One region of the Luteibacter sp. P1_D3 genome, then DNA from elsewhere that is predicted to be linked to it. Evidence: predicted binding sites of a transcription regulator. Region 1 holds the regulator's gene; each other region holds the start of a gene.
What was found. Region 1 encodes FliA, which starts transcription of late flagellar genes. Its sites were predicted from a motif close to TAAAGTTTNNCNNNCNNNGGCCGATAA; they were not measured.
Positions count from the first base shown of each region.

Region 2: the regulator FliA is predicted to act here: its motif matches at 1,167-1,193, upstream of AC1DYM_RS05260 (HD-GYP domain-containing protein).
Region 3: the regulator FliA is predicted to act here: its motif matches at 1,304-1,330, upstream of AC1DYM_RS16555 (GGDEF domain-containing protein).

Region 1 covers NZ_JBFUAT010000001.1:262,068-265,340, reverse strand. Annotated here, with positions in the region: gene AC1DYM_RS01220 (MinD/ParA family protein) at 1-711, shown strand, start outside; gene AC1DYM_RS01215 (RNA polymerase sigma factor FliA) at 708-1,439, shown strand; gene cheY (chemotaxis response regulator CheY) at 1,493-1,894, shown strand; gene AC1DYM_RS01205 (protein phosphatase CheZ) at 1,905-2,549, shown strand; gene AC1DYM_RS01200 (chemotaxis protein CheA) at 2,557-3,273, shown strand, end outside.
Region 2 covers NZ_JBFUAT010000005.1:32,461-35,733, reverse strand. Annotated here, with positions in the region: gene hutU (urocanate hydratase) at 1-371, shown strand, start outside; gene msrA (peptide-methionine (S)-S-oxide reductase MsrA) at 421-1,095, opposite strand; gene AC1DYM_RS05260 (HD-GYP domain-containing protein) at 1,277-2,509, shown strand; gene AC1DYM_RS05255 (putative bifunctional diguanylate cyclase/phosphodiesterase) at 2,506-3,273, shown strand, end outside.
Region 3 covers NZ_JBFUAT010000027.1:21,460-24,732, forward strand. Annotated here, with positions in the region: gene AC1DYM_RS16545 (CorA family divalent cation transporter) at 1-286, shown strand, start outside; gene AC1DYM_RS16550 (oxygenase MpaB family protein) at 291-1,214, shown strand; gene AC1DYM_RS16555 (GGDEF domain-containing protein) at 1,475-2,548, shown strand; gene AC1DYM_RS16560 (alpha-ketoglutarate-dependent dioxygenase AlkB family protein) at 2,634-3,185, opposite strand; gene sodC (superoxide dismutase [Cu-Zn] SodC) at 3,229-3,273, opposite strand, start outside.

The DNA of each region.
Region 1 (3,273 bases):
CTGCTCGATGCCGATCTGGCCATGGCCAATATCGACGTGCTGCTCGGGCTGCAGCCGACCCGTCATCTCGGACACATGCTCGAGGGCGAGTGCCGCATCGAGGATCTGATCCTCCAGGCGCCGCATGGCCTGAAGGTGATTCCGGCCACCTCCGGCGCCCGTCGCATGGCGCAGCTGCCGAACATCGAGCACGCCGCCGTCATCCGCGCGTTCGACGAATACCCGATCGCTCCCGAATACCTGATCGTCGACACCGCCGCCGGCATTTCGGACAGCGTGTCCATGTTCGCCGCCGCTTCGGACGAAGTCGTGGTGGTGGTCTGCGACGAGCCGGCCTCGCTGACCGATGCCTACGCCCTGATCAAGGTCATGAGCCGCGAGTTCGGCGTGAACCGCTTCCGCATCGTGGCCAACATGGTCCGCCACGCCCAGGAAGGCCGCCAGTTGTTCGAGAAACTGTCCCGGGTGACCAACCGGTTCCTGGATGTTTCCTTGGATTTCATGGGGATGGTCCCGCACGACGAGTACCTGCGCCAGGCGATTCGCCGCCAATCGGCGGTGGTCGATGTCTGGCCGAGCAGCCGATCCGCCGTCGGATTCAAGAATCTGGCCAGGTCGGTCGATACATGGGGTGAACCCGAACCCCGTGCTCAGGGTCGCATCGGCTTTTTCGCCGAGCGGTCCCACCTGGGAGGAGGGTTGCCACTGTGAGCGTTGCGACGGAATACCTTGAAGTCACGCGAATCCCGGCGGATCAATTGGTACGAACCCACGCGCCGCTGGTGCGCCGGATCGCCTATCACCTGATGGGCCGGCTGCCGCCGAGCGTGGATGCAAACGACCTCATGCAGGCCGGAATGATCGGACTGCTGGAGGCCGCAAGAAATTACTCGCCGACTCGCGCGGCCAGTTTCGAGACCTATGCGGGTATCCGCATACGGGGCGCGATGCTGGACGAACTGCGCAAGACGGACTGGACCCCCCGCTCCGTGCACCGGAAGTTGCGCGAGGTGGCTGAAGTAACGAGGCAGATCGAGAACGAAACGGGTGGTGATGCCGAAGACGCCGAAGTGATGAAGCGGCTGGGCATCGACGCCATGGAGTACAACCAGATTCTGGCCGACGCGGCGAGCGCGCGGTTGCTCAGTCTTACGGCGCCCGAAGGCGACGAAGGCGCGGCAATCGATGTCGCGGACCCGGATGCCGCGGGTCCGGAAGGGCTCTTCGAACAGGACGGCTTGCGCGATGCGCTGGCCCAATCCATCGACGGCCTGCCCGAACGCGAGAAGCTGGTGATGTCGCTGTACTACGATGAAGAGCTCAACCTGAAGGAAATCGGTGCGGTGCTGGGTGTGAGTGAATCGCGGGTGTGCCAGATCCATGGCCAGGCCCTGATCCGCCTCCGCGCACGCATGACGGGTTGGAAAGACAAGCATTGACGGCATTACGGTGCCGTCGCCGGTAAGAACGCGCAGTCAGGCGGAGACGAGTTTTGGACAAGAACATGAAAATCCTCGTGGTGGACGATTTCTCCACCATGCGGCGCATCGTCAGGAATCTCCTGGTCGAGCTGGGATTCACGAACACCCTCATCCAGGAGGCTGAAGACGGCAACGCGGCGCTCACGATGCTGCGCGCCCAGCCCTTCGACCTGGTGGTGACCGACTGGAACATGCCCAACATGACGGGCATCGACCTGCTCCGCGCGATCCGCGCGGACGCCGCGCTGAAGTCGATGCCGGTGCTGATGGTCACGGCCGAGAACAATCGCGACCAGATCATCGCTGCCGCGCAGAGTGGCGTGAACGGCTACGTGGTCAAGCCGTTCACGGCGGTCACGCTGAAGGAAAAGCTCGACAAGATCTTCGAACGACTCGCCGCGGCTGCGGGCTAAGGGAATAACGATGAACACCATGCTTACCGCCGGCCACGAGGTCGTTCCCGAGCTGCGCGAGTTGCTCGATGCCGATGACAGCGTCGCCTTCGAACAGGCGCTCGACCGCCTGTTGCGCAGCCGTGAACAGCACCTGTTCCTGGCCCTGGGCCACCTCGCGCGCGATCTTCATGAGTCGGTCCGCCGCCTCGCCTCCGATATCTCCAGCGATGGTGTGCCGGGCAACATGAGCGACGCGCGCAAGCACCTGCGCGACGTGCTCGAGATGAGCTCGCAGGCCGCCCACCGCACCCTCGATTTCAGCGACAAGCTGCGCCCGCAAGCGCAGGCGCTGGCCAAGCAGGCCGACGAAGTGCTGGTGCTCGACCAGGCCGATCCCGCCTTCGCAACGAGCGCGACGGCCCTGGCCGTGCGCGTCGGCGATTTCGCGCAGAGCTGCGACATCGGCCTGGGCGAGATGGTCGAAGCCCAGTCCTGGCAGGATCTCTCCGGCCAGCGCGTGGCGCAGGTCGAATCGTTCATGGCCAAGGTGGAGTCGTCGCTGGTCGAGCTGGTGCGTCTCACCGGTTCGCTCGCGGGCGGCGCTCACGCACCGGCCGCGGACAAGGTCAGCCAGGACGAAGTGGATCGACTGCTCAGCGAATTCGGGTTCTGAGCGCCGTATGAGCGTGGAGCTGGACAACGAGCTGCTCAATGTCTTCCTGATCGAAGCACGCGAACTGCTCGAGAGCCTGGGCGAACAGCTCGTGGACCTCGAAGCATCGCCGGGAGACGCCGAGCTGCTGAACGCGGTCTTCCGCGCGTTCCATACCGTGAAGGGCGGTGCGGGCTTCCTTGGCCTCAACGCCATGGTGGAGCTGTGCCACCGCGCCGAGGACCTCCTCAACGAGGCCCGTAATGGCGCGGTGGTGTTGAACCCCGGCTTCATGGATGCGTTGCTCGAGTCGCTGGACCTCCTCAACGACATGATGCGTGCGGCCGACGCGGGCGTCCCCGCCGAGCCCGCGCCCCGCTCCGTGCTCGATCGCCTGCTGATCCCGGGCCGCGCCGGCTCCGCGCCACCGGTGGCGCTGTCACCGGTGATGTCGACGCCTGCGTCGACCGGCGCTCCCGCCGTGTCGTCGCAGCGTCCCTACGATCCCATCGAAGACGAATTCGAAGCCATGCTCGACGCCGCGCGCAACGATCGCGCACCGGCCTCGACGGCGTCCGGCACGATCAACGACGACGAATTCGAAGCACTACTGGATTCGCTCTACGGCACCGGCGCCCCCGGCGCCGATGCGGGAGCCCCTGCAGGGGCGGCGGCCACTGTAGGAGCCGCTTCAGGGGCGATCCCAGTCGCCGCAACGCCGGTGGCACCCGCCGCCGACCCCAAC
Region 2 (3,273 bases), on a different contig from region 1:
TCAAGGCGCCGATCGTGATCGGCCGCGATCACCTCGACTCCGGCTCGGTGGCCAGCCCCAACCGCGAAACCGAGTCCATGCGCGACGGCAGCGACGCCGTCAGCGACTGGCCGCTGCTCAACGCCATGCTCAACGTGGCTGGCGGCGCGACCTGGGTCAGCCTGCATCACGGCGGCGGCGTCGGCATGGGTTACAGCCAGCACAGCGGCGTGGTCATCGTCGCCGACGGCAGCGAAGCAGCCGACAAGCGGCTGGCGCGCGTGCTGTGGAACGACCCCGGCACCGGCGTCATGCGCCATGCGGACGCCGGCTACGAGGATGCGATCGCTTGCGCGAAGGAGCAGGGGCTGAACCTGCCAATGGTGGGGTAAAGCATCGGCTCCCGGTAGGAGCCGATTCATCGGCGAACGGGTGCTAGCCTCAGCGCCCGTTAGCCCAAGTCGCCACATACCGCTCCGGATAAATCCGCTCCAACGCCAGCACCTTCGGCCGGTCATTGATCGCGATGTACATCGCGTCCGGATTCAGCCGCATATAGTCCTGATGCTCGTCCTCGGCCAGGTAAAACCCCTTCAACGGGGCGACCTGGGTGACGATCGGCGCGGAAAACGCGTGGGCCGCCGTCAGCTGGGCGACGTACGCATCGGCCACCTTCTTCTGCTCAGGCGTGGCATAGAACACGGCCGACCGGTACTGCGTGCCGGAATCCGGGCCCTGGCGGTTGAGCAGGGTGGGATCCTGGGCGACCGAGAAGAACACCTGGAGCAACTGGCCATAGGTGACCTGGGCAGGGTCGTACACCACGCGTACCGACTCGGCGTGGCCGGTGTCGCCATCGCTCACGTCGTCGTAGTTCGCGTGGGCGGCGTCGCCCCCCGAATACCCGTTGCGGACGCTCTTCACGCCCTTGACGTGCTGGAATACGCCTTCGACACCCCAGAAACAGCCGCCGGCGAACACGGCCGTGGCTTCGCCAGGCGCCGCGGCGGCGTCGACCGTGGGCGCGGGAAGGCGAACACCCTCGTCACGGGCGGAGGCGGCCGAGCAGGCCGTGAGCGCGATCAGGAGCGGGGCGAGCAGGGAGCGACGGTTCATGCGGATCTCCGAGGGAGGGGGCCTGCTGAATGAGACCGGGCGAGTCACAGTAATCTGACACGCATCCCCGCTACAGTTACCGAGGCCCCGGCCGATATAGGACCGACGACCGTGGGTTGGCTGACCTGGCGCGGATTCGGCAAAATGGCGCGCTTTGTTTGGCAAAGGAGGCGGGGGAAACGTGGCGTACGACCTGGTAGAGAGACGCGTGTTCGTGACCGATCTGGAGATCGGCATGTACGTGAGCCGTCTCGATTGTGATTGGTCGGACACGCCCTTTCCGTTGCAGGGGGTGCCGATCGCCTCTCGAGAAGACATCGAGGCGCTGCGGCGCTTCTGCAAGTACGTGTTCGTCGACCTGCACCGCCGCGTCACGCCAGCCCACGTCACGACCGCCGTCCCGGTGCGCGCCGCGATGCCGCGCCCGGCCCTGAACACCCGCCTGGTCACCCGGCACAGCTACACCGACACTGCCTCCTTCGATGACGAGATGCCGCGCGCGCGGGAGGCTTTCGACACGGTCGCGAGCTTCGCCGAACGTATCGTCGAGGACCTCCAGGCCGGCCGGGCCATCGATCAGGGCGCCGTCGAGAGTGCCGTGCGCCCGATGGTCGAGAGCGTGCTGCGCAGTGGCGACGCTTTCTTCTGGATGCAGAGCCTGCGCAAGCGCGACAGCTACACCTACCAGCATGCCGTCGGCTGCAGCACCCTGGCCGCCGCCTTTGGCCGGCACATGGGCTTCACCGGTGACGCCATTGTCAGCCTCGCTGCCGGTGGCTTGCTGATGGACGTGGGTAAGTCGCAGCTGCCCGAAGAGATGCTCGAGCGAGGCGGCCCGCTCAACGACGCCGAATGGGAACTCGCGCGCCAGCACGTGAAGGAGGGTGTGGCCATCCTCGACCACTCCGGCGTCGTCGACATGGAAGTGCGCGACATGGTGCTCACCCATCACGAGCGCTACGACGGCAGCGGTTACCCCCATGGCCTGGCCGGGACGGCTATTCCGCTCGCCGGGCGCATGGCGGCGATCATCGATACCTACCACGCCATGTCGACGCCGCGGCCCTACCGTCCGGCGGTGTCGCAGCACCTTGCGATCCGGCAAATCTATTCCGGTCGCGACCGCGAATTCCAGGGTGAGCTGGTGGAGCAGTTCCAGGCCTGCCTGGGTGTGTATCCTACCGGCTCGCTGGTGGAGCTCAATACCGGCGAAGTGGCCATCGTCATGGTGCAGAACCAGGCACGTCGCCTGCAACCGCGCGTGGCGATCCTTACCCGCACCGACAAGAACCACCTCGACGAGTTCATGATTGTCGACCTTATGCGCCAGACCGACGGCGTACGTCGCGAGATACTTCGCACACTAGCCGCCGGCAGTTACGGCATCGAACCCAGGGAGTATTTCCTGTCATGACCAGCGAGCGGTCACACATCCTGCCCGCCGTCCAGGCCATCCTCGACCGCACGGCCAACGCCGAGGGCATGTGCGGCATCCTGGTCATTCGCCTGCAGGGCATTCGCGAGGCGCAGCTCCGCTTCGGTTTCGAGTTCGGCAGCCAGATCATGCTCGCGGCCCGCGAACGGATCGTCGAGGCCGTGCGCCATGTCGACAAGATCTTCGTCGCCGGCGACGACACCTTCGTGGCCGTGCTCCCCTCCATTCGCAATCGCACGCATGCCCTGCTGGCCGCCACGCGCATCGTCGGTGCCTTCGACAGCCCGCTGCTGCGCGGCGAGCGTCCCTGGCATGGCCGCGCGGTGATCGGTGTGACGCTGTACTCCGAGCACGGCACCACGGCGGAGCTGCTCTACCGACGTGCCGAGCTCGCGCACGACGAGGCGCTCCGCGTCGGCGAACCGTTTGCGGTCTATCAGCAAGACGTCACGCCGATCGAAATTCTTTACGGCGAACTGCGCGAAGACATCGAAGCCAACCGCTTGCACGTGGCCTTCCAGCCACTGTGCGACTTGCGGACGGGCGAAGTGGTGCGTGTGGAATCGCTGGCGCGCTGGAATACGCGCTCCGGTGTCGAAGTCGCGCCGGGCGACTTCGTCCCCTTCGCCGAGCGCAGCGACCTCATCGTCCAACTGACCCGCTGGAGCCTCAACGCCTCGTTGCGTCACACGGCGGCGCTTCACCGTGGCGGCTGTCCGCTCGACGTGGCAATCAACCTTTCC
Region 3 (3,273 bases), on a different contig from region 1:
GCTGGACGAGTTCGACGACCAGCTGACCAACAAGCTGCAGTTCCTGCTGGATGCCACGCTCGGTTTCATCAGCACGGACCAGAACCACGTGATGAAGGTGCTGACGGTCGCCTCCGTTGCGACCATTCCGCCGATCATCCTGGCCGGCATCTGGGGCATGAACTTCAAGGACATGCCCGAGCTGAACATGCCCTACGGCTATCCGATCGCGCTGGGCGTGATCATCCTCAGCACGATCCTGCCGGTGTGGTTCTTCAAATGGCGCGGTTGGTGGTCGGGAGACTGAGCCCATGACGGCCTTCGCGCGGCTGCTCCGACCGGCGTCCGCGCCGATCCGGCGCTGGGTGCTCACGGCCTTTCCGCGCCCACCCTCCGGCGGCATCGATTACGAGCACCCCGCGGGCGACCCCGGCCTGTTCGGCCCCTCCAGCGTGACCTGGCGCATGCATTCGGATTTCTGCGGCATGCTCGCCGGGGGCCTCTGTGCGCTCTACCTGCAGCTGCTGCATCCGCGCGCCCTGGCCGGCGTGTGGGATCACTCCAACTTCCGCGAGGATCTGGTCGGCCGCCTGCGCCGGACCACGGCCTTTGTCGGTGCGACCACCTACGCCCCGACCCACGACGCCGAGGCGATGATCGAACGCGTCCGCACGATCCATGGCCACGTTAAGGGCCTGGACGAGGCAGGCGTCCCCTACGCCGCCGACGATCCGGACCTGCTCACCTGGGTGCACGTCAGCGAGATGTCGAGCTTCCTCGCCGGCTACCGGGCCTACGGGCCGATGGCCGTGTCCGCCGCGGTGGCCGATGCCTACCTCGATGAGACACGTCGCGTCGCCGAAGCGCTGGGCGCACGCGATGTCCCTGGCTCGGTCGCCGAGATGGATGCCTACATCGCGCGCGTCCTCCCCTCGCTAGTGTTCGGCGAGCGGTCGCGGGTCGTACTCGAGGTGCTCGGCCGGCTGGATCTGCCGGTGCCGATGGCCGGGCTGTCGCGCGACCTGTTTCTGCACGCGGGTGCCGCACTGCTGCCGGACTGGGCCGCGTCGTTACTGCAGCGGAGCGACGCCGACCTGCGTAAGGCCAGGCTGGCCCGCGGCACCTTGCGCGGCATGGCCCCGCTTTTCCGCGTGGCGCTGACCGAGGGGGTCGCCTCGCGCTCCTGCCGTCGGGTGGGCGTCGACCCGGGGTTGCTGTCGCACTGGCCGTCCTAAGCCCAGCGCCCTACCCCACTTCATCACGTTCGTGAAGGCTGAAAAACGGAACGGGTTCTCACTTTCCTTAGTTTTTGCCGAATATGCTCTAAAGTTATCGGCCGCGACGCCGCTAACACCTTCGAGGTTGCGCGGCGGGGAATCGCCGCAGTGACACCAACACAGGGCGCGCATCACGTGCGTCCGACTCGGGGGAGGATGGGGTCGGTGACAGCCAGTTGCTCACATAGCGGACGCCAGGTCGTCGGGATCGTGGGGCCATGAGGTCGCCGTGGCATTCGCTTGCCGGCGGTCCGCCGGAGTCGCGCCTGCTCGCCTCCGTGGCCGAGTTCACTCACCACCGCGACATCGATGCGCTCGACCACAGCCTGGTGCTGTCGCTGGCCGAGCTGATCTCGGTCAGCAGCGTGACCCTGTGCAAGCGCGGCGAGAGCCTGCAGCTCCCGGTGGACTCGATCGTGGTCTGCTCGCGCAACGACGCTGGCGCCTTCGTCGTCGAAGCCCTGGATCCTTCGCGAGACGGCGATCCGATCGACACGATCGTCTGCGCCATGGAAACCCTCGAAGCGATCAGCGATGTCACCGAGGACGGCACCTGCCGCCTGGTCATCCCGATCCAGCGCGACCATGCGGCCATCGGCGCCCTGATGCTGGAGTCGGAAGACTCGCTCGACGGCGTGCGCAACATGGTCGAAGGCTATGCCCGCATCTACGGCAACTACATCGCCCTGCTCAACGAGAGCGAGCGGGACAAGCTCACTGGCCTGTACAACCGGCGCAGTTTCGAACAACGCCTGCAACGCCTGCTCAAGCTGCAGCGCCAGCGTGCCCGCGCCGCGGCCAAGGGCGAAGACGAGCGCCGCCTGCCCTTCGAGGCCGATGTCTCGCAGATCTGGCTGGCCATCCTCGACATCGATCACTTCAAGCGCATCAACGACACGTACGGCCATGTCTACGGCGACGAAGTCATCCTGATGCTTGCCCAGCAGATGCGGCACAGCTTCCGTCAGAGCGACGTGCTGTTCCGTTTCGGCGGCGAAGAATTCGTCATGCTGATCGCTGCGCAGGACGAACGCGTCGCGCACATGGCACTGGACCGCTTCCGCCACTTCGTCGCCGAGCATGCGTTCCCGCAGGTCGGCCACGTCACGGTCAGCATCGGCTACGCGCGCATCACCGAGAACGACTACCCCGAGATCGTGCTCGACCGCGCTGACAAGGCGCTGTATTTCGCCAAGGAAAACGGGCGGAACAGCGTGCATGGTTACGAGGCACTGACCGAGCGCGGTGAGCTGGGCGCCGCGGTAGCCCTGGGCAGCATCGACCTTTTCTAGTGCTCCTTGTGGGAGCCGATTCATCGGCGAATGGGTGCTTGCCGCAGTCTGGCCCGCTGCCGCGGGATCGCCGATGAATCGGCTCCTACCGAGCGGGGGGCGGTCTTACCCGAAATGCCAGGCTGATCCTCGGCCCCACCTCGCCGCGCGCCTTGGGGATCCCATGATCCCAATGAAACTGCGTCGCATAACTCATCGTCAGCAGGCTGCCGGGCTCCAGCTTCACGTCGAACTTCCGCTTCGGCGACTCGCGCTCGCGCAAGGTCATCGTCCGCGTGGCACCCAGCGAGAGCAGCGTGATCGGCGCGCCCTCGGCCAGTTCCTCGATGTGATCGTTGTGCGGCGCCACGCTGTCGCGTCCATCGCGATAGAGGTTCAGGCCCACCGAGGTAAACGGGGTACCTGTGGCCGCGACAACCTCGCGGCGCGCATCGCGCAGCACCGGTGGCAAGTCGGGGTCGTCCAGTGCGTAATGCTGCACCAGCCGTGGCACATCCACGTCGCGGCCATACATCTCGCGTCGTTTCGCCTGCCACGGAACCTCGGCCAGCAACGTAGCGAACCACGCCTCGGCCGCCACGACGGAAATCACGCCAGGCTCATACGCGAACCGCCCGTGGTCGTCATCGACGATCACGAGCGGTTCGGGAGCGAAAAGACCGCCTTGCGACATTCGACCCTTACTTGATCACGCCGCAGGCGATGCGCGCACCGCCGCCGCCGAG